2 regions of the Lactobacillus amylovorus DSM 20531 genome follow, and region 2 is predicted to be linked to the other one. Evidence: predicted binding sites of a transcription regulator. Region 2 holds the regulator's gene; the other holds the start of a gene.
What was found. Region 2 encodes HrcA, which represses chaperone genes, less so after heat shock. Its sites were predicted from a motif close to TTAGCACTCNNNNNNNNNGAGTGCTAA; they were not measured.
Positions count from the first base shown of each region.

Region 1 (16,847 bases), 990 kb from region 2:
ACTCGGTTCCATTGATGGGCCGGAAACTGTATCGTTGCTCAAGACAAAGCGGAAGAGCAAGAAAAAGATTCCCATTAATACGGCCCAAATAATTACTACATCAAGGACAAATCTGCCCCATGATTCATTTTCTTCTTTTTGTTTAGCCATATAAATCTCCAATAGTTTTTTTACTTAGAATACAGCTAAACACAAAATTTAGCAAAAAAGCCGTGATAACAAAAAAAGGATATTCCCGGGGGAATATCCTTTTAATAATTAACTACTAATTAGTCTTCTTTCTTGTCGTCAGCCTTAGCTTCGTCTTCCTTAACCTTTCCTTCAATCTTTGGAGAAATGTCGAAGATTGCTTTGCCGTTCAAGTACAAGTGCTTGTCGTCAGCAGTAAATTCAACCTTCTTAGTGTCAGGTTCTCTTAAGATCAACTTAGCAGCTGGAGTTTCAAGGTTTTGTTCAACAACTCTTCTAAGTGGACGAGCACCGAACTTCTTGTCGTAACCCTTTTCTGCCAAGAATGCCTTAGCTTTGTCTGAAACTTCAACAGTTACACCCTTCTTAGCAAGTACGTGGGACATCTTCTTCAAGTAAATGTTGATGATCTTGCCCATGTCTTGTTCAGTAAGTGAGTTGAATGGAACGATTGCGTCCAAACGGTTCAAGAATTCAGGTCTGAAGTAGTTTTCAAGAGCTGAGATTAACTTGTCTTGGTCAACCTTGCCGTCTTCAAGAAGCTTGTCTGAGAAGCCTGCGTTTGAAGTCATAATCAAGATAGTGTCTTTGAATGAAACGGTTCTGCCTTGTGCGTCAGTCAAACGACCATCGTCCATAATTTGGAGAAGTGCGTTGAAGACTTGTGGGTTAGCCTTTTCAATTTCATCGAACAAAATCAATGAGTATGGTTGGTGACGAACTTTTTCAGTTAATTGACCACCTTCACCGTAGCCAACGTAACCAGGAGCTGAACCGATTAACTTGTTAACAGCCATCTCGTCTTGGTATTCACTCATGTCCAAACGGATTAAGTGGTCTTTGTTACCAAATAATTGGATAGCTAATTGCTTAGCAAGTTCAGTCTTACCAACACCAGTAGGACCAGTAAGTAAGAATGAACCAGTAGGACGATCGCTGTCTTTAAAGATTTGCTTACGAGCAATAGCGTCAGTAATTACATCAATTGCTCTGTCTTGGTCAATAACGTTTTGCTTTAACTTCTTAGCAAGGTCTAAGTTCTTTTGAGCTTCGTCAGCGTGGAGTTCGCTCATAGGAATCTTCGTCTTTTGCTCAATAATTTCGTAGATGTCTTTCTCAGTTACTTCTGGAGTATTCTTAGTGTCTACGTTCTTAAGTTGCTTTTCAAGGTCAGCAATCTTGTTCTTAATTTCTGAAGCCTTGTCGTAGTCTTCAGCCTTAGCAGCTTCTGACTTCTTAGCTTCAAGAGCATTGATTTGATTCTTCAAGCTCTTTTCATCAGTTGGTTGTACAAGCAAAGCCTTCTTAGCACCAGCTTCATCCATCAAGTCGATGGCCTTGTCTGGTAAGTAACGACCTTGAATGTATCTTTCTGATAATTCAACGGCTAATTTAAGGCTGTCGTCAGTGTATTTTACGTGGTGGTAGTCCTCGTATTTCTTCTTCAAGCCTTCCAAAATCTTAACAGCTACATCAGTAGTAGGTTCTGGAACTTGTACAGCTTGGAATCTACGTGATAATGCTGGGTCTTTTTCAATTCTTTGGAATTCGCTTGTAGTAGTAGCACCGATTAACTTCAAGTCACCGCTTGCAAGAGCTGGCTTCAAGATGTTAGCAGCGTCACCGTTGTTGTTTTCTGAATCAGTAGAACCTGCACCTACAATGTTGTGTAATTCGTCGATGAATAAAACAATGTTAGGATCACTCTTAGCTTTGTCGATAACTTTCTTAAGTCTCTCTTCAAAGCTACCACGAAGGCTTGAACCAGCAACCATGTCGTTAATATTTACTGAAATAATGTGCATGTTTGCCATCTTAGCTGGAACGTTGCCAGAAGCAATTCTTTCAGCCAAGCCTTCTACGATAGAGGTTTTACCAACACCAGCAGGTCCAATTAAAACTGGATTGTTCTTCTTACGTCTTGATAAAATTTCGATTACGTTATCGATTTGTTCATCACGACCGATAACTGGGTCGAATTTGTTGTTCTTTGCTTCTTCAACTAAATCTTCACCAATTGGTTTTTCATTTGGATTTTGAGGATTTTGTTGAATAGTTTGTGGGGTTGCTCCCATGTTGCTTGAGTAGTTAATTGGAATTGAACCTGAGTTGCCATTTCCATTGCCACTTCTCTTGCCGAAGTCGTCATTAAAGAATGAGCTGTTCAATTCGTTAAATAAGTTGTCAAAATCATTGTCAAAGTATGCCATATATGCAAACACTCCCTATAAATAAATTTAAGTCTTTTAGCACTCGACGTCTTTGAGTGCTAACTCATTACATTTATTAGTATAACAGGTTATCCACAGAATGCAAGTTTTTTCTAAAGGTTTTCCACAATTTCTTTATTTTTTGTTATTTAGAAAATAAAAAGTGCAATAAGCACTGGTATATCAGCGTTTATTGCACTTCACAAATTATAAAGAATTTCTTAAGATAATCAGTTTATAACTAATTTTTGTTGAGCTTTCAAAGAGACTTATCCACAGGATAATAAGAAAAAACTCTTATCTCATGACACCTACATTATTGTCTTTTCTTATTAGCTTGTCTAGGGGGCCGCAAGTTTTTATTCTTCTTTTCTAGTAAATATTGTTTGATCAAGCGCACAACCTGTTCATTCTGTGGCAGGTCCGAGTGATCGGCTTCTGAACCGGTTACTGTCATGGCCGTGTAGCTCTTTACCTGATTTTGGAAAATATACTTTCCGGCTGCAACACTTGCTTCCGGCACAATCCCGTCGGATTCATAACTTTTACCACCGGATAAAGAATAAACAACCAAATTCTTTGGCAACTTATTTTTATTCTTGATAAAGTCTTCAAGCATTTGCGTTCTATACTTCAAATTGCTTTCACTAAAATTATATGGCGTCCCCAACGTCATCAGACGCTTCATTTTGATTTCATTAGCATAACTAGAATAGTAATGCTCCAGCCAATATGTCCAAATCAGACCGCCATTTGAGTGACCAAATGCCTTGAAATTATTGAAATGATAATTTTGCGTCAATGTGTAAAAAGCCTGATCAAGCCAGCCTGCTTGCTTTTTGATGTTGCTATAGCCGTCATGATTATTTTGAAAACCTACTACAATAATTGGTTCATTATCATCTTTATCAATGGCACCGGAATAAGACAATGTGCCTTTTGTTGAAACCTTAATCTTTAACACACTATGCTTAGTTGCTGTTTTGCTATTCAGTTGTCTAACTAATTGATTGAATCGTTCCGTGGTAGCACTTGAGCCTGGCACCATAATAACTGGTGATAACATGGACTTTTGCCTTTGTGCTCGAGCCCAGTTATCTTTTTTCATCCAAGAGTAGCCCGGAATAGCTAAAAGAATAACCAGCAATAAAGTTAGGATTAACCATTTTAGGTTGGGATTTTTACTCATTCTTTTGTTCACGTTCTCTCAGACCTTTCTCGATTCTTTGGCCCAATGAGGCAATTGGGATAAGCATCACGATATCCAATATAAATAGCAAGATTGAAAATACTAAATTAACCCAGTTCCCGTTAGAGCCAAAAAATGAAATTAAAATACCTGGCGTCCCTCTTAGCACTGGATACACGCATGGAGCAATAATATGCAGTGCAATTGCCACTGAAGCTAATAAAACATTGACCACGGGAATAATAATAAATGGTAAAAACAAAACTGGATTCAAAATAATCGGCATCCCTACCATGAAGCCCCAATTAGAGTTAAAGACTACCGGCAATAAGTTAATTTTGGCAATATTCTCATGTTGCTTATTTTCACGTACAAGCAGAATAATTACTATCAAAGCAAGACTAACACTGGCTCCGCCCATCCAAGCATATGGATAAACTAACGAACTACCCAGGAATTTGTGGGGAACGTCCCAGGCGCTGCCATGTTTTAAAGCATAATTCAGATTTGCCATTGCGGCAGTATTAACGGCTGAATTAGACAAAGCATTCAGTGGATAGCCAATACCAATCCAGCTTAGGAACATTACTACTATCAGTAGTAGGATAATTTCAAATAAATTATTTGAATTTTCCACCTGCGCTACCAAGGTCTTAAAAGTATCCGAACTCATAATTCTGATTTGCAGTTCATAAATTGAAACACCTAAAATCAGACCGCCTAAGATCGACACTGACGCTGGTAATAGCGCATCCCACGCCCTTTTTCGAATGCGGCTAGTATGTTCAAACTCAATCGGCTCATGATCTTTACCTAACCAGTGAAAAATCTGGCCAACAGCATACCCTATCAGCAAAGCCAGCAACATGGCATTTACTTTTAAAATACTGGCAGAAAACGGCGAGCGATTACCGGTTGTGTCGCCCAAATTATTAGCATAGGCACAGAACATAATTACAATAACGGCGGTCATACCGGCCGAAGTGGAATCTTTCTTATATAAACGCGCCGTATATCTTGCCGAAAAATATGCTGCATATAAGCCAAATAGCCCAAAAGTAGCTCGCACCATTCCGCTGCTGATAAAAGCACCGGCATACCAAATATCGTCTGGCATAGTTTCATCAAAATTCAAAACATTATAAATAAAGCTATCTGGTGAAAAAACAGCATTTCGCATAAGTTGAAAGTATGCACCAATAATTGCGATCGGCATCAGTATAACCAGCGTTCGCTGAAAGACTCTGAAGATCGATAATCTTCTTATTGTTAATAGCAAATTTGCTAACTTATCTACCATAGTATTTTCCTTTATATAGCGCTTACAATTATGTTTAAATAAAGTTATAACGACATTATACAATTATGCTAGAAAGATGATAATCATGGCTTACATTGAACTTAAAAATAATACCAAAATTTATCAATCCGGCGATACGCAAATCTATGCCAACAAAGATATCACCTTCTCTGTCGCCAAAGGAGAATTAGTCATCATCCTTGGCTCATCTGGTGCCGGCAAATCTACTTTGCTTAACATTCTAGGCGGCATGGAGCCTAATACCAGTGGTGATGTTATCGTTGCTGGCAAAAATATCGCTGGCTATAACGCTAACGAGCTGACGACGTATCGGCGCAACGACATCGGTTTCATTTTCCAATTCTACAACTTAATTCCTAACTTAACGGCCAAAGAAAATGTGGAATTAGCTGCACAAATCGTACCGGATGCGATGGACGCAGACGAAGCGCTAAAATACGTCGATTTGGGCGATCGTGAAAACAACTTTCCGGCTCAACTATCTGGTGGTGAACAACAGCGTGTAGCTATCGCTCGTGCCATTGCCAAAAAGCCAGAGCTGCTTTTATGTGATGAACCTACAGGAGCACTCGACTACCAAACTGGTAAACGTATCTTAAAAATCCTGCAAAACATGAGCCGCGAGAATGGTTCCACCGTTTTAATCGTTACTCATAACGCTGCTATTGCTCCAATTGCCGACAAGGTGATCCGCATCCACGATGGCGGCATTCAGGATATTCACATTAATAAAAAGCCTGCTGATATCAGTACTATTGAATGGTAGGTGAGCAAAATGCGTAAAACAATTCTATGGAAGGATGCCTTCCAGGCCATAACGCATTCCTTAGGCCGTTATATCGCCATCATTTTATTAATTGGTTTAGGTACTTTTGCCTTTACTGGTTTAAAAATGGCGGGCCCTGATATGCGCGCCACGGGTGCCGACTTTTTTAACAAACACAATCTGGCCGATGTAACTGTTACTTCAAATTACGGTATCAATTCCACAGATCAAATGACAATCCGTAATTTATCGGAAGTTAAAAAAGCAACGTTTGGCTATTTTCAAGATGTAAAAAATAAGCACAATAATGATACGCTACGCGTCTTTTCAAAATCGGGGGACCTTTCAAGCTATGAGCTAATTAGTGGTCATTTCCCGAAAAACAGAAATGAAATCGCGCTATCTTATTTGCTTAAAAAGAAATATCGCATCGGACAAAAAATCACTTTTACTAAGCCTGGTATTTTAAAGAATAAAACTTTTAAAATCGTTGGCTTTGTCAAAGCAAGCGAGTTTTTGGACAAGAATCAAATTGGACAAACTAACATTGGCAACGGTCGTTTAACTGGGATTGCAGTTACTACTCCAAGTGCATTTGCTTCTCCTGTGTACCAAGTTTCACGTGTAACGTTTAAAAATACCCAGAATTTGAGCCCATTTAGCGTAACTTACCGTAACCGCGTCTACCACGATCAAGACAAGCTGCAAACTGCTTTAAACAAGAACCGTGCTGATAAACATCAAAAATACATCACGATGTATAAAAATCAGTACCGTAAAAAAGCAGCTGAGCAAATGTTAAAGCGTGGCATCTCTGTTGATCCAGCCCAAATTAAAGTACCTAAAAATAAGATCAAAATTGCTTACCCAAGCTACACAATCAGTGGTCGTGAAGAAAGCCAAGGCTACGCTTCTTACCGTGCTGATTCAGAACGTGTTGAAGTCCTCGCTAATGTCTTCCCTGGCTTTCTCTTCGCCGTAGCAGCCTTTGTCAGTTTGACTACCATGATGCGCTTTGTCGAAGAAGAACGGACAAATATTGGGACGCTAAAAGCACTTGGCTACAGCAATGGTGCCATTGCTATTAAATTTTTGCTCTATAGCACCTCAGCTGCAATCTTAGGCGTTATTTTGGGTGCCAACTTTGGTTACACGTCCCTACCCGATCTCATCATCAAGGCCTATTTAGCCTCTTCTACGCTAGGTACCGGTTATGAGATCAATTTTGCCTGGGGGCCACTACTCATTTCCCTATTGGTTGCATTGATTTCTACCACCGTGATCTCAATTTTTACCTTGCATCAGACGCTACGTGAGCAACCATCTGCTTTGCTTTTACCAAAACCACCAAAAAATGGTTCAAGAATCTTGCTGGAACATTGGAGTTGGCTATGGAACCACATGAGCTTTTCGGCTAAAGTTACTGCGCGCAACATTTTCCGTTATAAGAGCAGAATGCTTATGACCATCATTGGTGTTGCCGGTTGTACCGGACTTTTAGTAATGGGCTTCGGTATCCGCGATTCGCTGCAAGGCATTGGCGGCATTCAGTATTCTGATATTCAAAAAAATGACATAATTGCGTTAAGAAGCAGTAATGTCACAAAGAAAGAACAAAATAAATTAGATAATCTGCTAAAAGAAAAAGATATTAAGCAGTCTGATGCAATCCAGTACCAACAATTAACCAAGCACATTGCCAGCAGCGGTTCGACCGAAAATGTGATGTTGATGGTACCTAAGTCAAATAAGAATTTTAAAAAATCGATCAATTTAAGAGAACGTCAATCAAAGAAGAAACTGCAATTGACCAATAATGGCGTAATTATTTCGGAAAAATTGGCCAATATTTTAAATGCTAAAAAGGGTTCTACCATTTCTCTTAAAAACAGCCACGGTAAAACATACCGCTTCAAAGTCAACGGCATTTGTGAAATGTACCTAGGGCACTACATTTTCATGAATCAACAAGAATATGAAAAAGCTACTAGCAAAAAATATGCTACTAATGCATATTTGGTCACCATGAGAAAACACTCTTCTACTTTCATCAATCGCGTCAGTCGTAAGCTGGTTAAGTCTGCTGCAATTGAAACAGTGATTTCCAGTTCCGCCAACAGAAGATTGCTAGGTAGCTTCACAGGTAGTTTGAACGAAGTTATCTTCATTTTGATTTTGATTTCAGGAATGCTAGCCGTTGTGGTTATCTACAACTTGACTAACATTAACGTAGCTGAAAGAATCCGTGAGCTCTCCACGATTAAAGTGCTAGGCTTCTACGATAATGAAACGACCATGTACATCTACCGTGAAACGATCATTTTGTCTGGTCTTGGCATCATCGTAGGCTTCGGCTTTGGTTGGTGGCTGCACCACTTTATCATCACGAGTCTGCCGCCAGATGTAGCAATGTTTGATCCGAATATGTATCCAATGAACTTCGTCTTCTCGGCCCTCATCCCTGCTATGATCACGGCCGCATTGGCCATCGTCGTTCACCAAAAGATCAAACGCATCAACATGCTAGATGCTTTGTCATCTATCGATTAATGGCTACTATGCTATAATTATTTCCATAAGAAAAGGTGGAGTAAAAAATGGCAAGAAAACACTTTGAAATGAACAGTGATGTTCGTAAATTAATCGATAAATATAGCGAGAATCATGATGTTGAATTTAGCGACTTAATCAACAAGGCTTTGAAATTCTACCTTGTTAACCAAATGAACCATAAGGAAGTTAAAGAAGCTTTACGGGACTCAGACGATGAAGTGTCTAAGTACGTTGATGAAACCATGCGCTCCAGTATGGGTGATATTAACAGAAGATATTAATTAAAAAAGCCAACAAGAAAATTCTTGTTGGTTTTTTCTGTCTAAATTTTCATTTTATTGGTAATGCTTGTATCTGTAATAGCGATACCCAATCTTTTTGCCGAAGATTGTTTCGGACGTTCCCATCCAGTTGGCAATCAAGATGTAGATGCCTAAAAATGCTAGGCCAAAAATTGCCAGGTAAATAAAACTGCCCATTCGACCTAAATCATTGAAGCGATAGCCGAAAAGAATTTGGTAAACGAATAACAAAACAATATAAATTTCGTTTGAAACGATAATTGGCAATAAGCTCCGCAACTTGACGCCATAAGTCTTGTCCAGCTTGTGGTAGCTGAGCAAAATTACGATCAAGAATGAAATATCGGTTGAAAGGATCGCACCGTCTGCACTCATCAAGAAGGTCATTGGCACCTGCAAAATGATTTTTGCCAAGATGCCCCACATCATGTAGATCACGGCCAACTTGTTCATATTTAAAGCTAAAAGCAGAGTCAGTGAGTTCATTACTAAACCAGCCAATAAACTTTGGATGATATTTTCTACCAAGTAATATGCACCAAGACTATCATGTGAAAATAGTACTGAATAAACTGGTGATGAGGCAAAGGCACCAAGTGCGACTACCGGAAGAAGGACAAACAGAAGTAGTCTGTAGTTCTCTAAGAGCAGTTTTCTGATGCTTTCGACGCTATCCTTGGATTTATACCTAAGCCCTGCTAAAAGCGGCAGACTCGTCTCAGAAACAGCTGTAGCGAGTGAAACAATCACCGTAGTGATCTTACTTGGGTTAGCTGAGAAAATCGTGTAGAGGTAACTAACATAGGTTGTGCTCATGTGGTTGAAACTGATCAAAATTTGTTTAAACAAAAGTTGGTCGACCAGCTGCGTCACGGTAATAAAGGAACCAAGCAAAACAAATGGAATTGAGGCATACCATAAATTAAGCAAACTCCGTGAGACGTTGTTTAAAGTGCGTGGTGCGCTTTTATCGATTAGGCCCTTGTAATGCCCCCTTTGCTTACGCATATACGCAAAGAGGTACAAATAACTGGCAATAGCGCCGACACAGGCACCGAATACACTAAAGTAAACGGCAGTCACATAATCATGGTGAAAGACTTCGATAACTAAGAACGTAGATAAAAGGATAAAGAGGATTCTGGCGAACTGTTCCCATAATTGGGAAATTCCGTACGGCTTCATATCGTTATTTCCCTGGAACCAGCCTCTCACCATACTCATTGATGGCAAAATTACTACGGCTGGAACCAATACACGAATGGAAATAGTCGCACTGGCAACGGAATCTACCGGACTGTTTTTAGCAATAATTGGTGCCGTTACATAAAGCAAAACACCACAGGCTAGTCCCATGACGAACATGATGATCAGTCCCAGTTTAGTAATGTATAAACTATCCTTGTATCTATTTTGCGAATTTAACTGTGATACTTCCCGGGCAATAACTGAAGGAAGCCCTGCAGTACCAATAGACAAAAAAAGCGCATATGGGGTGTATGAAGAATTAAACATAGCCTGTGCGTTTAATTGGTTGTGGTAACTGCCAAGCATGATTAACCACGGAATTAAATAAACGACTCCCAGTATTCTAGATACGATACTACCGAATGATAGCCAGAAAGAGCCGGATAAGATTTTTTTATTCAACAGAAAAGCCTCAAATCTACGTTAGTTTCAATATTGCCTTCTTATTATACGTGGAAATTCGATTTTTTGGGAATAAAGTGGATAAAAGCCGAACTTTTTTAGAAAAAATTTAGCTTATTTTCTTCTTCAAATAATACAATTTGATTACATTATTTACTATAATGTTACTTCTAGTTTATTTTACCGTTAGTTCTCTTGACCCAGTACGTTATTCTTATTATCCTTGAAATGTTTCTATGAAGATAAAATTTAGACTAACAATTAAAGAATAATATTCGGGGGAATAAAGTTGTCATTAAAGAAGAGATTTATTACAAAATTAGCACTTGTTGCTGCATTATCAACTACTTCAGTTGCCGTAGTTAACACCTTACATATTCAAACCAAGACTGTTCAAGCTTCAACTACTTCAGTTGCTGCTCGTTCACTTGGTATCGACGTTGCAAGTTACCAAAGTGCTGATCTTTCAACTCATGCAAAATCAGGTGCTAAGTTTGCCGTAGTTAAGGTTAGTGAAGGTACTAGTTACAGAAACCCTAAGGCTAGTGCACAAGTTTCTAGTGCACGTGCACAAAACATGATGCCAATGGGCTACCACTTCGCTACTTTCAGTGCTAACAGCGCTGTTGCTAAGCGCGAAGCAAACTACGCAGTCGCTTCAGCTAAGGCCGTAGGTCTTGCACCAGGTTCATACCTTGCTTGTGACTATGAATCAGGCGATGGTAACAACATCAACATGGGTAAGGGCGTTACTGCTAACGCAATCATTGCCTTCATGCAACAAGTTAAGTCAGCTGGCTACAAGCCACTTTTATACGCAAGTTCATCAGTTTTGAGAAATAACATCAACACCAACGCTGTTATTAACCAGTTCCCTAACAGTTTATGGGTTGCTTCATACGCAGTTGCTGGCCGTATCGACAAGCCAAACTTCAGCTACTTCCCATCAATGAAGGGTGTTTCAATTTGGCAATTTGCTGATAACTGGCGTGGTCTTAACGTAGACGGTAACATCAACGTATTGCCACTTACTGCATCAGGTAGCGCCGTTTCTCAAGCTCCTACTAAGAGTTCAACTAAGGCTCGTGTGTTGAAGCACGCAGCTCGCGTTTACAACAAGAACGGTAACTACAAGTTAAACCGTAAGTCACTGAAGAAGAACACTACTGTTACTACCCACGGTAAGAAGAAGACCATCAATGGTGTTAAGTACTACCGTATCGGTAAGAATGCTTACGTTAAGGCAGCTAACCTCTACTAATACTAATAAAGACTAATCAAAAAACACCAGGTAAGAAATTTACCTGGTGTTTTTTCATGCTTAATTTATTTTTTATTTTAAGTATCTGTCACCAGCTAAGTTGCGGTAGAAATTAGCCTTAGCAGTTTGGTAGTATGGGATAACCCATAAAAGACCAATACCGGCTGGAATACTACCAAGAATAAACCAGCCAAGGAAACTTAAGTCAAAGATAAATAAATCCATCTTGTGGCCATTCATCAATTCCTTGCTGGCGTTAATACCATCGGTAGCGCCAACGGACTTGCCACTAGCTACCATGTCACTAACGATGTATGTCGTCATTGCGTATGAATAGCTCTTAATAATACCTGGGATGATCAATAATAAGCTCCACAAGAAAGTGAAGATACTGGTCATAACATAGTTAATACATTCTGGACCAAAGCGGTTTTCAGTGAAAACTGAGAAGGCAGCGATGTATGGCTTCTCTTCACTTGTATCTGCGTTATCTCTTAAGTTCAAAAATGAAATTGCCAAACTCAATGCAATAAAATCAGCAATCCAAGCTAAGATGCCACCCATTGGGCTAAGGAATTGGAAAAATACATTATTTCCATCGTAATTCATATAAAAACCATCAAGCTTGTGACCGCCTGAAGTCAAAATCCATACAACTAACCTATTAATCAAAGCGATTAGAACAGCCCAAGGCCAATTACCGCGAAGAACTTGCTTAGCGCTATCCTTTAGTTACTTTCGTGTAGTAGACATAAATTTCTCCTAACTTTTTTATAAATATACTCTTCAATTATATACGATTATCAGAAAAAATAGCATCAAAAAAGCCTAATTCAACCAACAACGGAACTAGGCTCACACAGTGTTGACCGTCACCTCTGACCACATATAGAAGATAACATTTTCGCTACCGGAGAAAATGACTACTATCAGCGACGGTACATGAAGATTTTAGCATTCAAAAAAATAAAAAACAAGCGATATGGCGTTAATCGCAAATATTATAATTTTTCTTTGCTAAAAAATTGCAATCAAGCCCGATATAACGGCAGCAATTACAATTACATACGTCGCAACCGCTTGGGGTGAACTGGATAATGGTTTATTTTCTGCCTTAAGTTTCTTTCTAATTTGTTCTGCCCTGGCTAAGGAAAAAATAGCTGCTATCCAGAATAGAATCCCTACAATAATTGACGTCATTTGACTCATATTCTTAAGACCACCGGCCATGGTGATGATAGGCCCTACAATGAAAAATAGGCCAAATATTAATCCACTCCAAATAGCAAAAGGAGCAGTTGGTGGTTGATTCTTCAATTTTTTAATGTTTTGAGAATAGCGATAAGTCATGTAAAGTTCCAACACACCACATAAAATTAATACTATTCCTATAATTGTAGGTACGAGCTTTTCCATAATATTTTGAACTTTCTACAGTTTATTTTCTACCTCAATTATATGCCACCAAAAAAGGCCTGACTCCGAATTAAATCGGAATCAAACCTCTTTTTTATAATTCCATCATGATTGACATGATGCGATTTACTTTTTTCTTAATCTTACCAAACTCACCAGGGACAGTGTGATTATCTTGAATTATAATCATATTCTTACCATCCCTAGTGCTACGCATAAAGGTGTAATAACCTTCACCTGCACCATTAGCTGACTTATACTTCTTCAAGTTGTATAAACCACCATTATAGAATGTAGGAGCCTTACCCTTAAACAGGATCTGCTTGCTATGTTTGGTTAGCATGTTGCCATGTAGAATGTATTCAATCGTTTTAGCTAAATCGCCATTTGACATTACAATCGATCCAGCACCTAACTCATTATGTGCATCCTTTACTGCGGTCTTACGCTTTACCTTTACGTACTGGTCCTCTTTCATTTCATATCCAGTCACCCAATTAACGGCGCGTAATTTGGACATGTTAGACCATAAGAACTCAGTTCTCTTAAGGTGAAGCGGCTCGATATAAGTCTCACGGAACAATTGCTCGTAAGTCTTATGTTCAAGCTGGGATAAAATACCACAGAGATAAATGTAGTTAACTGAAGTATAGTGCCATTTGCCAAGCTTCTTAGCATCAAACACGGTGTATTTCTGATCATGGTCAATATTAGCCTTGTCAGAAATAAACTTCTTTGTGCCTAACTCTTGGCCCTTCTCTAAATCAAGTCCTGAAGTCATATCCAGCAGATTGCTGACTCTAACCTTCTGTGCTCCAGCTACGTTTGGATAATACTTAGAAAGCTTATCTTTTAAGCTAAGCTTACCTTTCTGCACCTCGCGCATTATCATTGCAGCAGTCATTGACTTTTGAACTGAATTGATCAAGTAGCTAGTGTCAGTACTATTGTTTGTTGCATAGTTCAGTACAGGCTTCATATTGCTTGTTACCAATACGGAACCCTTAATACCTAATCTATTAATAGCCCGTCGCACTACTTCACTTTTAAACGATCTTTGCTAGTTAAATTTACTCGCTTAACATTGTCTTTATTCTGCCACTTCTTTGAGTAATAGTAGTTAGACATATCGTAGTTGTAACGCTCGTTAGGCAATTTCATAAATGGTCTAACGGCTTGATCAACAGCTACCCAACCTTTCCAACCAAGGTGAATAGTATCTTGCATGAAGTACTTTTCATTACCACGTCTTGAAAGATCAGCAATGTTTTCAAAGCCTTGGCTAGTCAATTGTTGTTCTATTTTAGCAACTGATTCTTGGTACATCTTAGCTGACAAGCCAGTGTACTTCATCCACTTACCGTTGATAGGTGGAATAATGAACAAAACATTGGTATGTTGCTTAGCAAATTGTTCTAGCATCAATTGGAAGTCAGCGTATTCAACTGATTTTACGTAGTTAAAGTGACGTTGACTGCCCTTGAGGTTCTTCAATACCTTCTTAGGCAAACGAGTTCTAAAGAAAGTATTGTCGATTCCCAAGTTGTCTGAATTAGTGTGTGCTGCAGCTTGTTCTTCAGCAACCTTGTTCAAGGCAGCAACAGAATAAGTACTAGGCAAAACCTTAGCTCTATCGCGGATCTTATTTACACGGTCACGCAATTGGAATGAACTAAAGAAGTTGTCTTCGTTAACCAACATTATACGACGATTTTCTAAGTAAAATCTTTGGAAAGTAGTTAACTTCTTACCTGCAGCAATTTGCTTAAGACTATTTCTAATCTCACCCTTTACGTCTGGCATATCAAGCAGACGTTGTGCAGCATAACGATCAGTCTTATTATTCTTAGCACTTAACAAGAAGTTACATGCTTGAAGTGGTGAATAATACAAAGCAAAGGCATTAGGATCTTGGCCCTTCTTAGTGAACCATTGTGGTGAAATGATCACTACAGCCTTTTTGTTTTTAAGCTGTTTAGCTGTACCTTGCATCCCCAAGAATTGAGCCAAAGATTGACTACCTGGTCCACCAAGTAAGAATGGACGATAATTTCTGTGGTACTTTTCTGCAATAACACTAGGGTGAAGTGGATCGAATCTAGACAATTCACTTGAACCATAGAATGGTATATAACCCTCATTGTATGCTTCTTGCTTCATTGTGCTGCCCTTGAAGACAGTAGTATTTTGTGAAGCAGCAGCTTCGTAAATGGTTTGCTTAGAAAAAGTTCTTTCCCAAGGAAGTAGGAATACAACTAGTAAAAGGATAAAAGCGCAAAGGACTGGGCCAAAAATTTGCCACAGCCGGCGTTTATTACTCATTTTCTAAGCTTTCCACCTTTGCAACAATCTTGTTAGGAGTGTCCCATTCAGCACGGTTGAATTCTGATACAGGAACATCGATATCAAATTTTTCTTGTAAGCTCAAAAGCATTTGTACACTTGCCATTGAGTCCATCAAACCATTGTCAAAGATGTTTTCATCCATTTGGTCTGATAAGTCTTCACCAGTTAAATCGTTCAAAATGTCTAATACGCCTTGTTTAGTGTTCATAATTAATACCTCTCAAAAAATCTACTCTATTTTTTACTTCCAGCCAAACCATAATTGGCTAAGGAATCCTGAGAAAATCAAAAAACTGAAACATACCACGTTGAAAGTTAAGAAAATGGCGAACCATTCAGTGAACTTGTTGTGTGGAATTTGCTTCTTGTGTTTTCTCTTAAATCTTAGCCACATATCGTTGACACAGATAGCAGTAGCATGGAATAAACCATACACAATATAATACCATGTTAAACCATGCCAGAATCCCATTATTAGGAATAACAGGAAGTATGAGACCTGTGACAATCTAATACGATTCTTGAACAACTTTTTCTTCATTGCAAAGAAAGTGAATCGCATGTAGATGTAGTCACGGAACCAGAATGAAAGCGTCATGTGCCAACGGTTCCAGAAGTCTTTGATGTTCTTAGAAATAAATGGCTTGTTGAAGTTCATTGGGGTATGAATACCCATGAAGTATGAAATTGATACCGCAAATAGTGAGTAACCTGCGAAGTCGAAGAACAAATACATACTGTAGCAGTACATATAAGCAAGTAACCACCAGGATAACTTCAAACCACCATTTGCGTTACCTACTGCTAAAGCAGCAGTGCTGATTCTTGGAAGCCAGTAAGTACCAAAGAACCAACCAATTACAAATTTGTATAAAAATCCTTGGAACAAATATCTTACAGCGCATTGTAAGTCTGTAATATATGCGTCTCTTGTAGGAACTTTATCGTAATCTTTCTTAAATCTGCGATATCTATCGATAGGACCTGATGAAATAGTTGGGAAGAAGAGCAAGAATCTTGCATACGTTACAGGATCTACCTTCTTGATTGCCCCATCACGCATTTCCATGATAACTTGAACGGTCTTGAACGTTACATATGAAATACCCAAGAAACCGATCACGAAGTTAATTGAATTATCAGGAAACGCAGTCAAATATTTAACTGCAGCTAATGGTATGATGGCCAAAATTACAGCTAAACTGAAAATCCAGGTCTTATTTTTACCATGATGACGATAATACTGATAAGCAAAGGTCAACGCGAATTCGTAAATCAACCAAAGAATCAGGTTTACACCTTGTTGCCAGTGACTACCATCAAAGATCAAGAATAAGAAGACAATTGAGAAAATTGCTTCATATGTCTTGAGACGACGACCGTTATAAAGACCAATAATGATTGGAATTAAAGCAATCATCAAGTAAACGAAATATTGCGGATTTGAGTAAGGTTGTAAGTTAATGAAATTAAAATTCACTACTTATTAACCTCCTTAATAACCGCCTTGATATCAACCTTGCCGTTTTGAGAAATAGGCAACTTGTCTTGGTAGACAAAACGTTGTGGAAGCATGTACGGCATGATGTTCTTTGCCAAATCTTCACGAATTGCCTTAGTTAAAGTGGCTTCTGAGTGTTGACG
Region 1 is NZ_CP017706.1:1,222,533-1,239,379, reverse strand. Features, by position in the region: gene lepB (signal peptidase I) at 1-150, opposite strand, end outside; gene LA20531_RS06400 (ATP-dependent Clp protease ATP-binding subunit) at 270-2,399, opposite strand; gene LA20531_RS06395 (alpha/beta hydrolase) at 2,716-3,588, opposite strand; gene LA20531_RS06390 (PTS transporter subunit EIIC) at 3,581-4,888, opposite strand; gene LA20531_RS06385 (ABC transporter ATP-binding protein) at 4,974-5,675, shown strand; gene LA20531_RS06380 (ABC transporter permease) at 5,685-8,225, shown strand; gene LA20531_RS06375 (hypothetical protein) at 8,273-8,509, shown strand; gene LA20531_RS06370 (putative polysaccharide biosynthesis protein) at 8,564-10,180, opposite strand; gene LA20531_RS06365 (GH25 family lysozyme) at 10,470-11,441, shown strand; partial or broken gene LA20531_RS06360 (DUF975 family protein) at 11,514-12,194, opposite strand; gene LA20531_RS06355 (hypothetical protein) at 12,459-12,857, opposite strand; gene LA20531_RS06350 (serine hydrolase domain-containing protein) at 12,952-13,893, opposite strand; gene dltD (D-alanyl-lipoteichoic acid biosynthesis protein DltD) at 13,893-15,179, opposite strand; gene dltC (D-alanine--poly(phosphoribitol) ligase subunit DltC) at 15,172-15,411, opposite strand; gene dltB (D-alanyl-lipoteichoic acid biosynthesis protein DltB) at 15,445-16,683, opposite strand; gene dltA (D-alanine--poly(phosphoribitol) ligase subunit DltA) at 16,683-16,847, opposite strand, start outside.
Region 1: a site for HrcA is predicted at 2,436-2,462, ahead of LA20531_RS06400 (ATP-dependent Clp protease ATP-binding subunit). Genes of this name have one in related genera too.

Region 2 (16,847 bases):
CAGCTATTCTCACGGATTAACGCCATACATTTATCATAGACTTCAGTCGTCAATTCCTTACGCTGATTATTCAGCTCTTCAATTTGATCCGCAATCTTTTGTGCTTCAACATCGTCGTCGCTTAATAATAACTCAACTGCAAGGTTAGCATTGGCCAATCGACCTACCGCATTCAAACGAGGAGCAATATTAAAGCCGATATCTGTTTCGTTAATCGAGCCTAAAGTTAAGCCAGCATTCTTTATCAGGGCACGCAAACCTGGTCGCTCAGTTTGGTTAAGTACCTCCAGCCCTCGTTTAACAATTACGTGACCTTCTCCAGTTACTTTAACCATATCGCCAATCGTACCTATCATGGCTAAATCAAGTAGTTCTGGCATCGTATCCTGCATTAAGCCGCGGCAGATTGTGTAGACAACACCTGCACCACAATAATCATCAAAAGGATATTTTTGGCCAGGATAATTACAGTGTACGATGGCATAGGCATCTGGCTTTTGTTCTTGAAAAGTGTGGTGGTCGGTTACGATTGTATCTACACCATGTTCTTTAGCATATTTAACTTCGTCAATACCAGTCACACCATTATCTACAGTAATAATTAATTTGGTACCGTCTGCAACAATATCATGATAGCGATCAATATTAGGACCATAGCCGTCTTTAAAGCGATCTGGAATAAAGTAATGCACATCAGCACCTAAAATACTTAGAGTCTCTGTCATAATCGTTGTGGCAGTGATCCCGTCAGCATCATAGTCGCCATAAATCGTAATCTTTTCACCATTATTAATTGCTTGATTGATTCGATCAATGGCCTTATCCATATCATGCATAAGTGAAGGATCCGCTAAATTCTCTTCGGTCGCATTAAACCAGAAATCTAGTTTTTCATCGCTGTCAATGCCACGTAAGGCAAAAAGCTTTGCCGCAATTGGACTTAGCTGATACTTTTCTATCAAACTTGGATCTAGCTCTTCAGCAGTTCTTTGTTGCCATTTCATTACTGTAAAACACCCTCATCAAAACTAAAAGGCACTCACAAGCGAGTGTCTTTCTTGCAAATCTATTAATAATTTTAACGCAAATACGATATCTGTATAAGTCAGACAATCTATTTTAAGTTAAAGACTTTCAGATTATTATCTGTTGCTTTTTCGGTTTTAATTAAATTACCACGAATTGCCCAGCGATTTTTACCACCATCAGCACAGGTAATTAAGGTAACAATGTTTTGTCGGGTATTGTTAACTAACCAAACTGCAGAAGGATCAACGATCTTCTTCATATAAATGCGATAAATATATACCTTCTTCAAGTCAGTTAAATAAATTAACTCGCCCTTTTTAACATCTTCTAGTGGTGAAAATAGAATACCCTTCGCGGTCATATAGTGACCAGCAAGAGGATAATTACCTTTACCCATCACTTGGTCGGCACGCATTGTTCCACCACCAGTAGACATCGCATCATCGGACATCCCTAACATAATGGGCAAATGCATATTAACTTCAGGGATTGCTAAAGCACCAATCGCACCTGAGGTCTTCTTTATCTGCGACCTTGTGGCCTGGCCTATGCCAATTGACTTCACCTTCTTAAAGTCGTACATCCCCTTTTTCTTTTGGTTTTGTTCAACTTTCTTTCTAGTTAAGCTAGTCAAAGTTGACTGTTGATTATGACTGATCATCTGATTACCAATCTGTTTATTGAAAATCAGGACCAAACCAACAATCAATAAAATGACGGCAAAAATTCTGATTAAAATTGTGCTAACAGAACTTTTTTGTTTACTTTTAGCCATAATTACTTGCCTTTGATATCATCATCATTCATCTTAAGAACGGCCATGAAGGCATCTTGAGGCACTTCTACCTTACCTACAGCCTTCATTCTCTTTTTACCACGCTTCTGCTTTTCAAGCAATTTAGCACGACGGTCAGGGTCACCGGTGTGAATCTTCCAAGTAACATCCTTACGATATGGCTTGATCGTAGCACGAGAAATAATCTTGGCGCCGATCGCACCTTGAATATCAACTTCGAAGTTTTGACGTGGAATTAACTTCTTAAGCATTGAAGTCATTTGACGAGCACGATCTTGTGCTTCACTTCTGTGAGCGATAAAGCTAAGAGCATCGATTGGTTCCTTGTTAAGCAAGATATCGATCTTAACCAAGTCGGTTGCATGATAGCCAGTAATCTCGTAGTCAAGTGAAGCATAACCCTTAGTTGATGACTTCAAATCATCGAAGAAGTCAAAGATGATTTCAGCCAACGGCATATTGTAGATAACGTTAACGCGGTACTTATCAAGATAGTCCATCGTGACAAATTCGCCACGTTTTCTTTGACAAAGTTCCATTACAGGGCCAACAAAGTCATTTGGCACCATAATTTCTGCCTTAACATAAGGCTCTTGCACTTCCTTGTATTCACCAGCATCTGGCAAATCTGATGGGTTATCAATTACCTTAGTTGAGCCATCATTCATAATTGCGTGATAGTCAACGGATGGTGCAGTCATAATTAAATCAAGATCAAATTCTTGTTCTAGTCGTTCTTGCACAACATCCATATGCAAAAGTCCTAAGAAACCACAACGGAACCCGAAGCCCAAAGCAGTAGAAGTTTCAGGTTCAAATTCTAAAGCTGCATCGTTTAATTGCAACTTTTGCAAAGCTTCCTTTAAGTCTTCATAATCACGGTTATCAACTGGATACATACCAGAGTAAACCATTGGTGGAATTTGACGGTAACCTGGAAGTGGTTCGGCAGTAGGATTATCTGCTTGGGTGATAGTATCACCAACACGAGTTTCACGTACGGACTTAATGTTGGCAGTAATATAACCCACATCCCCAGCAATCAAGATATCCTTCTTAATTGGATGTGGACTTGAAACACCTACTTCTGTAACTTCATATTCCTTACCAGTATTCATAATTTGAACTCGGTCACCAGGCTTAACTGTACCGTCTTCGATTTTGACTGACATTACGACACCACGATAGTCATCATATTTTGAGTCAAAAATCAAAGCCTTGAGTGGCGCAGTAATATCACCAGATGGAGCTGGAATGTCTTTTACTACTTTTTCCAGCATGTCCTTGATGCCTTGACCGGTTTTACCAGAAACTTCCGCAGCTTCAGAAGCATCAAGACCAAGCATCTCTTCAATTTCTTCCTTAGTCTTAGGAATATCAGCAGATGGCAAGTCGATCTTATTAATTACAGGTAAAATTGCCAAATCATCATCGATCGCTAAGTAAGTGTTAGCCAAAGTCTGAGCTTGCACACCTTGTGAAGCATCAACTACCATCAATGCACCTTCACAGGCAGCCAAAGAACGTGATACTTCATAAGAAAAGTCCACGTGTCCTGGTGTGTCGATCAAGTGGAAGATGTAGTCTTCGCCATCTTCGGCATGATACTTAACTTCAACTGAGTTCATTTTAATAGTAATACCACGTTGACGTTCAAGTGGCATATCATCTAACATCTGATTCTTAAGTTGACGTTGACTTACAGTATCAGTCAATTCAAGAATTCTGTCGGCAATAGTAGACTTACCATGGTCAATATGCGCTACGATTGCAAAGTTTCGAATATGTTTTTGATAGTCTTTTAATTTGTTTAAATCCATAAATAAATGCACCCTTTTATTTCTGTCTTATTAATTATAGCAAAGGTTACGGCGCATACAAAAGAAATAGCGAGCTGCATTTTACAGCTCGCTACTTTTTTATTCTCCGTTAAATTTATCTTTAAGCCTTTCGAAAAAGCCTTTTTCTTTTGGAGTGATATGTTCACCACCATCTTGAACAAAGTTAGTTAAATCTTGTTTTTGCTTTTCATTAATATGCTTTGGAATAACGATATCAACAGTAATAATTTGATCACCGTTGCCATTACCACGAAGATAAGGCACACCTTTACCACGCAAGGTAAATTTCTTATTAGGTTGCGTACCTGCTGGAATGGTCAACTTTTCATCACCATGAACAGTCTTAACGTCAATTTCATCACCTAATGTAGCTTGTGCAAATGAAATTGGCACGTGAGTATAAATGTTTTGACCACGACGCTCAAAAATCTTGGATGGCTTTACTCGGTAAATGATGTACAAGTCACCATATGGTCCACCATTAATACCGGCATCACCTTGGCCTTGGTAACGCAATTGTTGACCATTATCAATACCTGCTGGAATATCAACCTCAATAGTATTCTTACGTTCAACAATACCTCTACCGTGACAAGTCTTACATGGGTGTTCAATGACCACACCACGACCATGACATTTATCACAAGTAGTTTGTTGACGAACCATACCAAAGACTGAACGTTGGGTAACTGTCATATAACCTGTACCATGACATTTATCACAGGTAATTGGGTGCGTACCTTTTTCGCAACCATTACCTCCACAAGTCTCACAAATTTCATCACGAGTATAGCTAACTTGAGACTTTTTACCATTAATGGCATCCATAAAGTCAATCGTTAAAGTATAGTCTAGGTCCTCACCACGTTGAGGTGCTGTAGGATCGACTCTTTGTTGACGGCCTTGACCAAAGATATCGCCAAAAATGTCGCCAAAATCGCCAAAGCCCGAAGCATCAAAACCTGCACCACCAAAGCCTTGACCGGCTCCGCCACCGAAGCCACCTTGGCCATTTACACCGGCAGAACCAAATTGATCATATTGTGCACGCTTTTGCTTATCATGCAAAACTTCATAAGCTTCGTTAACTTGCTTATACTTTTCTTCAGCTCCGGGTTCATGGTTCAAATCTGGGTGGTATTTCTTTGCTAGTTTACGATATGCCTTATTAATTTCCTGGTCACTGGCGTCACGATCTACGCCAAGCACTTTATAATAATCTTCTTGTGCCATCTATTTGAACTCCTTATTATTCTCAAAAGAAAAGAACTACTCAATGGGTAGTTCTCTTCTCTTTTTGTTTAATTATAAACCCATTACTTGTTTGGATCTACTTTGTGGAATTCACCATCTTGGGCACCACCGTTATTACCGTTGTTTGGGTTGCCACCTTGTGGGCCTTGAGGGCCTGCTTGACCTGCTGCACCTTGAGCTCCACCATTTTGTTGGTAAAGTTTAACAGCTAAGTCTTGAGCAGCCTTGGATAAAGCATCTTTCTTTTCTTTCATTTCGTCCAAGTTGTTGTCCTTTTGAGCCTTCTTCAAGTCATTAAGGGCATCTTCAACTGGTTTACGATCTGCATCAGAAAGCTTATCCTTAGTTTCCTTCAAAGTCTTTTCAGTAGTAAAGACTAATTGATCAACTTCGTTACGTAAGTCTGCTTCTTCCTTACGCTTCTTGTCTTCTTCGGCGTGTTCTTCGGCGTCTTTTTGCATACGCTTGATTTCTTCGTCTGACAAACCAGATGAACTCTTGATAGTGATCTTTTGTTCCTTACCAGTACCCATATCCTTGGCAGATACGTTTACGATACCGTTCTTGTCGATATCGAAGGTAACTTGAATTTGAGGAACACCACGTGGTGCAGGTGGAATATCAGTTAATTCAAAGCGGCCAAGAGTCTTGTCGTCTGCAGCCATTGGACGTTCACCTTGTAATACGTGAACATCTACTGCTGGTTGGTTATCTGCAGCAGTTGAGAAGATTTGGCTCTTTGAAGTAGGAATAGTAGTGTTTCTGTCGATTAACTTAGTGAAGACACCACCCATGGTTTCAATACCAAGTGACAATGGAGTAACATCAAGCAATACGATGTCCTTAACGTCACCTGAAATAACACCACCTTGGATAGCTGCACCTAAAGCAACAGCTTCGTCAGGGTTAATTGAGTGGTCAGGTTCCTTGCCAGCCCATTCCTTAACTGCCTTTTGAACAGCTGGAATACGAGTTGAACCACCGTTTAAGATAACCTTGTCGATGTCGTTAACAGTAAGACCTGCATCCTTTAATGCATTGTCAAATGGGATCTTAGTCTTTTCAACTAAGTCGCTAGTCAATTCATCGAACTTAGCACGAGTTAAGTCAGCTTCAAGGTGAAGTGGACCAGATTCGCCCGCAGAAATGAATGGAAGTGAGATGTGAGTGCTTGATACACCTGATAAGTCTTTCTTAGCCTTTTCTGCGGCGTCCTTTAATCTTTGCATTGCCATCTTGTCCTTGGACAAGTCAACGCCATTTTCATCCTTAAAGTTCTTGATGAGCCAATCCATAATACGGTGGTCAAAGTCATCACCACCAAGGTGAGTATCACCGTTAGTTGACAATACTTGGAAGACACCGTCACCTAATTGAAGAACGGAAACATCGAAAGTACCACCACCAAGGTCGTAAACCAAAACTTTTTCATCTTGGTCTTTATTCAAACCAAAGGCTAAAGCTGAAGCAGTTGGTTCGTTGATGATTCTTTGAACGTTCAAGCCAGCGATCTTACCAGCATCCTTAGTAGCTTGACGTTGTGCGTCATTGAAGTAAGCAGGAACAGTAATAACTGCATCCTTAACTTCTTCACCTAAGTAGTCTTCTGAGAACTTCTTTATGTATTGCAAAATGAATGCTGAAATTTCTTGTGGAGTGTAGCTCTTGTTGCCAACCTTAACCTTGTAATCAGCTTCACCCATGTGACGCTTGATTGAAACAATGGTGTTAGGGTTAGTAATAGCTTGACGCTTAGCAACTTCACCTACTTGAATTTCACCGTCTTTGAAAGCAACTACAGACGGAGTAGTACGATTGCCTTCTGGGTTAGTAATGATCTTTGGTTCTTTACCTTCAAGAACTGCAACTGCTGAGTTAGTAGTTCCGAGGTCAATACCAATAACTTTTGACATGTATAAACTTCCTCTCTTATTGAGCAACTACAACCATAGCTGGTCTTAGTGTCCGATCTTTATATTGATATCCTTTTTGTAAAACCTGAACAACGTGATCTTTTTGATCATCATTCTCAGCTGCTACTGTTTGAACAGCTTGATGCAATGTCGGATCAAATTTAACGCCTTCAGCCTCAATCTCAACAATACCGTGATCTTTCATGGCCTTTGCAAGTGAATCAAGGGTCATTTGAACACCTTTCTTCAATTGCTTAGACACATCATCATCGGCCTTAACGCTTAAAGCTCTTTCCAAATTGTCCATTGCAGGCAAAACGTCTTTAGCTAAGCTTTGAGATTCATACTTGATAAGTTGTGCTCTTTCTTTTGAGTAACGAGCTTGCATATTTTGAATTTCGGCTTCGCTACGCAAGTACTTATCTTCAAGATCTTTATTCTTTTCTTTTAAGTCAGCGATTTCTTTAGCTAACTTTTGATCTTCTTTATCTTTTTTAGGCTCTTCGTCTTTAGCCGTTTCTTTTTTCACAGCCTTTTTTGGCTCAGAAGCCTTTTCTTTTTTATCTAAATCTCTTTCACTTGGAGACTCTTCTCTACTCACGGCTAACCTCCTCTATTGAAATTTACCGTAATAATCAAGCAACTTCTTGGCCAACTCATTTCTAAAGTATTCAAGAAGGCCGATCATTTGTGAATACGGCATATTTGTTGGCCCAAGTAAAGCAATTGTTCCTTTACCATGGGTGCCAACGCTATATTCAGCAGTCACCAGACTATAATTCTTTAATAAGTCGTTAGGCATTTCTGAACCTAACTTTACTTTTACTGGATATTTCTCAGTCTTTGGATCAGCCTTACCATCTAGCAAGTTAGAAAATAGATTATCATGATCGATCATTTCATAAAGCAATATGATATCATTGACATTATGCTCAGATGTGTTTTTCAACAAATTAATTTGTCCATCAACATACATCTGCTCGCTTGCAGCATCTTTTAAAACATCTTCGACCAAATCTAGAAGCTCACTAACATGATCGCTACCGATTTCGTTTTTAGCAAGCTCACTTAAGAATGAAATATTAACTTCATTTAAGCTCTTGCCTACTAATTGATCGTTGATCATGCGTACTGCTTTTTCAATTTCTTCCCCATGAATATTGTGTGGTAAAGCATAAACCTGATTTTGAACGTTACCATCACTCGTAACCAGAATGGCCATCACTTGTCTAGCTGACAAAGGCACAATTCTGAAACCGGTGATCTTAACATCCCCACTCTCAGGTCCTTCGGCAAAAGCAGTATAATCAGTTAAATCTGATAAGATACGAGCTGCTTCTTGCACAATCTCATTTACTTGATGGAAGGGCCGATCTAATTGACTTCCGATTGTATTATAAACGGACTCTGGCAACTGCAGTGGTTCAACCAAATTATCCAAATAGTATCGATAACCTTCGCTTGAAGGAATTCTACCACTAGAAGAGTGAGTCTTTTCAATCAAGCCCTGATCTTCAAGCACTGCCATTTCATTACGAATGGTTGCACTTGATACCTTAATTGGTAATTGGTTCATCACTGTCTTTGAACCTACAGGCTCATGTGTCTGCGTGAAGTCCGTGATTATTGTTTTTAAAATAAGTTCTTGACGCTCGGTCAACATAAATATCGCCCTCACTTTTAGCACTCATATCTCTCAGGTGCTAACAGATTCTATTATACTAAAATTTAGCAATAATTCAACCCGAGTGCTAATTTATTTTGAACTTTTTTCTAGTTTGATTCTTTGCGTTGCTACATGCTCAATAAAGTATTGATCGTGCTCAACTAAAACCATAGCTGGTTGAACATTTTTCAGTAGCTTAATCAACTGATCTTGATTAAAAACATCCAAATAATTCGCAGGCTCATCCCACAAGTATAAATCAGCTGGTTCTACTAAAGATTTAGCCAAAGCTACTCGTTTTTGCTGACCCATGCTCATTTCTTCGATCTTGGTAGTAAAACTTTCTCGTGGAAAGCCCATTTTCTTCAAATTATTGAGCAGCTCTTCATATGAAATCTTTTGTTTTTCCGCAAACTCTTTTAATGTACCGGTATATTCAGTAAAGTCTTGAGGTAAATATGATATTTTCAAGCCATTGGTTAACGCAAACTGGCCTTGATATGACACATCATTTGCTTTACTTAATAGCAATTTCAAAAAGGTCGATTTACCAGTACCGTTTTTGCCTTCTAGAGAAATGACGCCCTTATTTTCAACAATCATGTTTAGATCTTCAAAAAGCTGTTTATCTTGAACCCTCAAAGACAAGTGCTGAGTTTCAAGTAAAGTATGATGATAATTTGACTGGAAATTCATTGTTAAATAAGGCACATCTTCAATATTGACCATTAAACCTTTTTTTCTCTTCGATTCGTTTATCCATTCGACGCTGAGTATTGATCGCCTTTTTCATCATTTTAGCAGAGACATGGCCAATTGCACCTTTGTTTAATCTTGTTCGCCGATTAAGGACATGTTGTTCCTTCATTCCCTTATACTTTTGTGCTTCAACACTGTCTGACCAATTATTAAAACGAACATATTTCTTATTTAGGTTCTTAACTTCACCTTTTAGCTTTTCATTTTTATCCCGATTAAACTGATCTCTTTTCTCCTTTGTATCTTCATAGCTAGCATAATTTCCTTGATACAAATGAATTTCCGTATTTTCAATTGCCAAAATATGATCAGTAATTTGATTCAGAAAATTACGATCATGACTTACCACAATGAAGCCCTTATCATGTTTTTTTTCAAATATTGTGCTACTTGCATACGACTTTCTTCATCCAAGTGATTCGTCGGCTCATCAATTAACGGAAATGCATCCCTATCAGTAAATGACAAGGCTAGTAATACCTTTGTTTGCTCGCCACCACTTAATGTATCAAACGGCTGCCACAATAAATTAGGATCTGTATTCATCAAGTTCAGTTCTCGCTCAAGCTCCCACTGTTCAAAAGAAGCCTGATCTTGCAACTCATACAAAGTGATATTTTCAGGATTTTTTACAGTAATTGGAAAATAAGAAAAGATCAGCTTACTTTCAATTTCACCAGTTCCCTGCAATTTCCCTCTTAGCAAATTTAGAAATGTAGTCTTACCTCTACCATTTCTACCAACTAGACCCAATTTCCAGGTGCTATCCAAGTTTAAATTTAAGTCATTAAAAATAATGTCACTAGCATCTTCGTATCTAAAAGAAAGGTTTGAAATCTCAATATTGCTCATGAAATCACCTCACGCAAAAAGAGAGCCCACACTTTTTCAAGAGTAGACTCCCTTCTTACATTTTGAGATATGAAAAAAGAAGGGTATACCATATACGTCTAATCTTGACAAAAGTGCATAGTAATCCTCTTCAAATAAAGAGTAACTGTTAAACTATGCTTCGTTTTGCAAGATTAAAGACGCAACAGCGATCCTTCTTTCTAAATTTGAATTTCAATTGATACAAAAAGGATATCATGAAAAAAATTACTTTTCAACTTTTTATTCAGCAAAATAGGCCTTGATCTCTTCTTGATCCTTTTCAAGTTGCTTCTTCAATTCATCCAAGTTGGCAAATTTAATTTCTCCGCGAGTATACTTGTACCACTTAATCTTCATTGGCTTACCATATACATCTTCGTCAAAATTAAATAAGTTTGATTCAATATAAATCTTCTTTTCTTGACCGATTGTCACGTTATAACCAACACTGGTCATCGAGTCATACCATTTGCCATCTATCTCAGTTTTAGTTGCATAAACGCCAATTTTAGGGATCACCTTGTGATCTGCCCAGATTAAATTAGCAGTTGGAAAGCCAAGCTTATGTCCATTACGTTTGCCATGTCCTATGATTCCACTCATCACATAATGATGACCCATCAGTTCATATGCAAGTTCCATATCGCCATCTTTAATGGCTTGGCGAATTTCAGTAGAACCAATCTTTTTACCAGCAAAAATCTGCTTAGGCATCACTACAATATCAAAGCGCCCCTTAGCATAATCTGGTAAACGATCCATATTGGCAATTTTCTTTGGACCATATGTATAGTCAAAGCCTGCTACAATAGTGTCCGCATTCAATTTAACGATTACATTATCGACAAAATCTTGTGCCCCGATTTGACTAAATTCTTTGGTAAATGGCATCACAGCCAGATAATCAACCCCTAATTCAGACATCTTGTCTGCCTTTTCTTCGAGCGTTTCAAGATATTTAAAATTCTTTTTGTCCTCATAAACTTCTTTAGGATGTCGGTCAAAAGTCATCACTACTAAAGGCAGATTCTTTTGATCAGCAATTTCTTTTGCTCGCTTGATTAATTTTTGATGTCCCAAATGAATCCCATCAAAAAAGCCGAGAGCAAGCACTACTTTTGAAGATAGAATATTTTCTTTAACTGGATAAGTTAAATGAACGATTTTCACAACTAATTCCTTCGTTTCAATTATTCATTTTGAAGCAACATTAGACTTGGGCAATAGAGTCTCCCCTTATTCTCATAAATTGCCTTAACTTTTTTATTGTACCTTAAAGCTACCTTTTTGGCATCTGTTTCTAACTTAATCCAAGCACCATTTTGTACTTTCTTCCATTGATCGTCTGATAAATCAATAGTTTCATAATTGGTGAAAAAGGCATCAATTGGTTGAATCAACTCATCAGCTTTTTCTGGATTTGCCTCAATCTCACTTAATTTTATTGCTTGTGAGATATCAAAGCCAGAACTAGCAGTTCTTCTTAATTCGGTCATAACGGCTGGCTTACCTAGTTTTTCTCCTAAATCATTAACTAATGATCTAACGTAGGTTCCTTTACTGCATTCAATTTCGAAGCCAAAACTTTCTTGACCTTTTTCTTCGTCAAAAACAGGTTTATCTATTAAAAGATAGTCATAGATATCAACTGTTCGCTTAGGACGCTCAACAGCAATACCTTCACGGGCATATTCATATAAGTGCTTACCATTTACTTTAACCGCTGAATAAATCGGTGGAACCTGCTCAATTTCGCCCTTAAAAGAATCCATTCCAGCCTGAATCTCTTCAGTAGTAAAAGGATGATCAAGCTTTTCTTCCTTTAAAACCCTACCCGTTGCATCATATGAATCAGTAGCGTAACCCAACAAGCCTTGGCCTTCATACTTCTTAGGACGTGTGTGCATCAATTCGATTAATTTGGTAGCTTGACCAATTGCAATAGGTAAAACTCCCGTTACTTCAGGATCTAATGTACCAGCATGACCAATTTTTCTAATATGCAACGCACGACGCAAATGGTAAACAACATCTGCGCTTGTCATATCCTTGTCTTTATCAATCACTAAAATTCCATTTAACATATTTATATCCTATCTAGCTAACAAAAAAAAGCGCCTTAACGGCGCCTTTTTTACTTACTTGCCCGTTCAGCATCTTGCTTTTTAACTTCTGCAATTAAACGGTCAATTTTACTACCATATTTTACTGAATTATCACGTTTGAAAATAAGTTCAGGAACTTTATATACAGTCAAAGTTTGACCAAGCAAATGACGCATCATGCCCTTTGCCTTTTCTAAGCCTTCTTCGACTTCCTTTTCTTTTTCAGCATCTTCAGTTAATAAACTGTAGTAAACAGTTGCATATGAAAGATCATTCGTACATTCAACCGCAGTGATTGTAACTTCGCTTAAACGAGGATCACGAATTTTCTTTTGTAAAATTTTGGTTAATTCGCGAAGGATTTCTCCTTCAACACGACCAATTCTATGCTTCATGCTTGCCTCCTAAAATAATTACTTAGGTTCAACTTGTTGCATTTCGTATACTTCGAATTCGTCGCCAACCTTGATATCGTTGTAGTCCTTAATAGTCAAACCACAATCGTTACCTTGCTTAACTTCCTTAACATCGTCCTTGAATCTCTTAAGTGATGCAATTTCGCCATCGTATTTAACGATACCGTCACGAACAACTCTAATCTTAGAATCGTTCTTAACTACACCCTTATCAACGAAGGAACCAGCAATTGTACCAACCTTAGAAACCTTCCAAGTTTCACGAACTGTTAAGTTACCGATAACCTTTTCTTCGTAAGTTGGTTCAAGCATACCCTTCATGGCAGCAGTAACATCATCAATAGCCTTGTAGATGACACTGTACAAGCGAATATCAACAGAGTCAGTTTCTGCTTGACTCTTAGCAGTTGCAGTTGGACGAACGTTGAAACCAATAATAAATGCATTAGATGCACCAGCTAAAGTAACATCTGATTCATTAATTGCACCAACGCCTGAGTGAATAATGTTGACACGTACGCCTTCAACTTCGATCTTTTCAAGTGATTGTTGCAAAGCTTCTACTGAACCTTGAACATCAGCCTTCAAGACAATGTCAACCTCTTTCATGTTTTCCTTCTTCATAGTATCGAAGAGGTTATCAAGAGTAACGTGTTGTACCTTTTCACGAGACTTTTGCAATGATTGTTGTGCTCTAGCTTCACCAACGCTTCTTGCAGTCTTTTCATCCTTAAACTCAACCAACTTATCAGCTGATTCAGGAACATCGTTCAAACCAGTAATTTCAACAGGTTCTGATGGGGTTGCCTTCTTAACTTGACGTCCACGATCGTTGGTCATTGTACGTACACGACCGAAAGTATCACCAACAACGATTGGATCACCAATATTAAGTGTACCTTGTTGGATCAAAACGTCGGCTACAGGACCACGACCACGTGACAAACGGGCTTCAATTACAGTACCGATAGCCATTTCAGTAGGATTTGCCTTAAGTTCCATCACATCAGCTTGAAGCAAAATCATTTGAAGCAAGTCATCAACGTTTTGACCAGTCTTAGCTGAAATGTTAACGAAGATTGTGTCACCACCGTAATCTTCAGGAATTAAGTTATACTTCATTAATTCTTCGGTTACGTGTTGTGGGTTGGCACCTGGTTTATCCATCTTGTTGATTGCAACAATAATTGGAACATTAGCACTCTTAGCGTGGTCAATAGCTTCAACAGTCTGTGGCATTACACCGTCATCTGCAGCTACAACTAAGACAACAATATCAGTGATTTCAGCACCACGTGCACGCATGTTTGAGAATGCGGCGTGTCCTGGAGTATCCAAGAAAGTAATCAAACGGTTGTTTAATCTAACTTGGTAAGCACCGATCTTCTGAGTGATACCACCAGCTTCGTGAGCTGAAACGTGAGTATGACGTAAGCGGTCAAGCAAGGTAGTCTTACCGTGGTCAACGTGACCCATGATAGTAACTACTGGTGGTCGCTTAACTTGGTTCTTAGACTTCTTTGATTCTTCCATTCTCTTGTTGTAAAGAGTGTCAATATCAGAGATATCTTCATGAACCTTTTGCTTAGCATCAATACCGTATTCAGCAGCCAATAATTCAATCGTATCCTTATCTAATGATTGGTTTTGGTTAGTCAAAACACCAAGCATGAATAGCTTCTTAACGATTTCTGCTGGTTCACGGTGAAGTAATTTACCAAGGTCTTGTGCGTTCATACCTTCTTCGTAAACCAATACTTCTGGTAATGGACGTTCCTTACGCTTAGTAAGTTGCTTCTTTGGCTTTTGTTCTTGTTGCTTCTTCCTGTTCTTACGACGTTTTCTTTCTGAACGATCTGAATGTTCACTGTATCCGTTGAAGAATTGTTTCTTACCCTTACGGCCTGGCTTACCTGTATTTCTACCATGACCATTGCCACGTCTATCATCCTTAGGAGCTTCTGGCATATTAACCTTAGCAGCTACTCTTTCATTAGCTGATGGTTGATTTTGCTTTAAACGAGCTGGGGATGGCTTTAAAATCTTAGGACCAATTACTTTCTTTTCAACTGGTGCTGACTTCTTTTTGTTGTTATCGTTATTAGTTTTCTTATTATTTTTCACTGGTTGTTCTTGTTTTGGATGTTTCAACTGTTCGTGATATTCTTTCTTAGCTTTTTGAGCTTCCTTGTTAAGTTGGCCTTCTTCGACACGTTGCTTTTGCTTAAATTGTTGAAGCAAAGCTGCGGCCTTGGGCTTACCTGAATTAGCTCTATTATTGCCGCGTTCGTTTCGATTATCACGATTACGATCATTATTTTGACGACGTTTATTATTACGTCTTCTTGGCTTCTTAGAAGAATTATTATCTTCTTGTTTCTTTTCATTCTTGCGAATAGAAGAAATAGAGATCTTAATCTTATTATTCTTCTTGGCGGGAGCGGAGTTTTGGAAACTACTCTTTAATTTTGCAACCTGTACATCATCAATTGATGACATGTGATTTTTCACATCAAAGCCTAAATCCTTTGCTTTTTGGACTACAACTTTATTATCAACGCCTACTTCTTTTGCGACTTCATAAATTCTTTTCTTTGCCATCCAATCACACTCCTTCATTTATTCTTTTAACTAATGCCTTAGCAAAACCAGCATCAGTTAATCCTAAAACTTTTCGTTTCTTGCCAATTGCTTTTGACATTTCACTAGCCGAAAATGAGTTTATCATAGGAATATTATTTTTTCTGGCAACGCGATCCACTTTCTCTGCAGTGTTTGCTTGAACATCACTAGCAAGCAGGATCAGCTTTATTTTTCCTTTATTTGTTTCGGTAATTACAGTTTCAGTGCCTGTTGTTAATTTTCCAGCACGCTCTGCTAAACCTAACAAATTAATTGCTTTTTGTCTATTTTGCAATCTTATTTATCACCAAATAATTCTTTTCTTGCTTTCTGATGATCAACATAAGAATAAAGCTCATCGTAGAAACTGTCTGGGATCTTAGCTCCTAAGCTGCGATCTAAAACATGTTTTTCTTTTGCAGCTTCGATCTTAGTTGGATCAAGTGAAACATATGCTCCTCTTCCTGCCTTTTTACCAGTAGGATCGACAGAAACATTCTTTTCTTTATCAATCACGATACGAACCAATTCTTTTTTAGGTTGCATTGTATCGGTTAATAAATCCTTCCGCATTGGGATTTTTCTTTTTTTCAAAAAATCACCTATTCTTCAGTATTATCTTCTGTAGTATCAGTGTTATCTGTATCTGCAGCTTCAGCATCATTTGAAGCAGTTTCTTCATTAGTTGCTGGTTCTTGACTTTCATCAGCTGCATCTTCACTATCAGAATCTGATGACTTTTCGTCAACAAATTCTACTTCGGATTCTGGACGGATATCAATCTTGTAGCCAGTCAAACGAGCTGCAAGACGTACGTTTTGACCCTTCTTACCAATGGCAAGTGATAATTGGTAATCTGGCACAATTACCAAAGCACTCTTTTCATCTTCATCATCGCCAAATTGAACAGCAATTACTTCTGCTGGGTTCAATGCATTAGCGATAAAGTCTGATGGGTCTTCTTCGTACTTAACGATATCGATATTTTCACCGCCAAGCTCATTAACAACGTTTTGAACACGAGCACCCTTTTGACCTACACAAGTTCCGACTGGATCAATGTTAGGGTCATTTGACTTAACAGCCATCTTGGTACGATCGCCAGCTTCACGAGCGATTGAAACAATTTCAACGGTTCCATCATAAATTTCTGGAACTTCTTGTTCAAACAAACGCTTAACCATATCTGGAGCAGTTCTAGATACAGTAATTTGGGCACCCTTTGAATCTGAACCTACGTGAGTTACCAATACACGAATTTGATCTTGTGGGTTGTAAACTTCATTAGGCATTTGATCGTGATGTGGCATTACAGCTTCAACATTGCCAATTTTAACATAAACAAAGCGATTATCACGACGTTCTACAGTACCTGTAACAAGTTCATCTTCATATTGAGAATATTCATCAATAATATGATTTCTTTCTGCTTCACGCAAACGTTGCATAATAACTTGCTTAGCAGTTTGAGCAGCGATACGACCAAAGTTCTTAGGAGTCACTTCAAAGCGAATTTCATCGCCAACTTCATAAGCACGGTTGATGGCTAAAGCATCCTTTAAGCTGACTTCCA
Region 2 is NZ_CP017706.1:229,346-246,192, forward strand. Features, by position in the region: gene recJ (single-stranded-DNA-specific exonuclease RecJ) at 1-1,004, opposite strand, end outside; gene LA20531_RS01135 (class A sortase) at 1,115-1,804, opposite strand; gene lepA (translation elongation factor 4) at 1,807-3,645, opposite strand; gene dnaJ (molecular chaperone DnaJ) at 3,745-4,899, opposite strand; gene dnaK (molecular chaperone DnaK) at 4,983-6,833, opposite strand; gene grpE (nucleotide exchange factor GrpE) at 6,850-7,434, opposite strand; gene hrcA (heat-inducible transcriptional repressor HrcA) at 7,447-8,496, opposite strand; partial or broken gene abc-f (ribosomal protection-like ABC-F family protein) at 8,590-10,110, opposite strand; gene ribF (riboflavin biosynthesis protein RibF) at 10,372-11,301, opposite strand; gene truB (tRNA pseudouridine(55) synthase TruB) at 11,322-12,215, opposite strand; gene LA20531_RS01180 (ribosome-binding factor A) at 12,266-12,631, opposite strand; gene infB (translation initiation factor IF-2) at 12,650-15,253, opposite strand; gene LA20531_RS01190 (L7Ae/L30e/S12e/Gadd45 family ribosomal protein) at 15,258-15,569, opposite strand; gene rnpM (RNase P modulator RnpM) at 15,572-15,868, opposite strand; gene nusA (transcription termination factor NusA) at 15,877-16,847, opposite strand, start outside.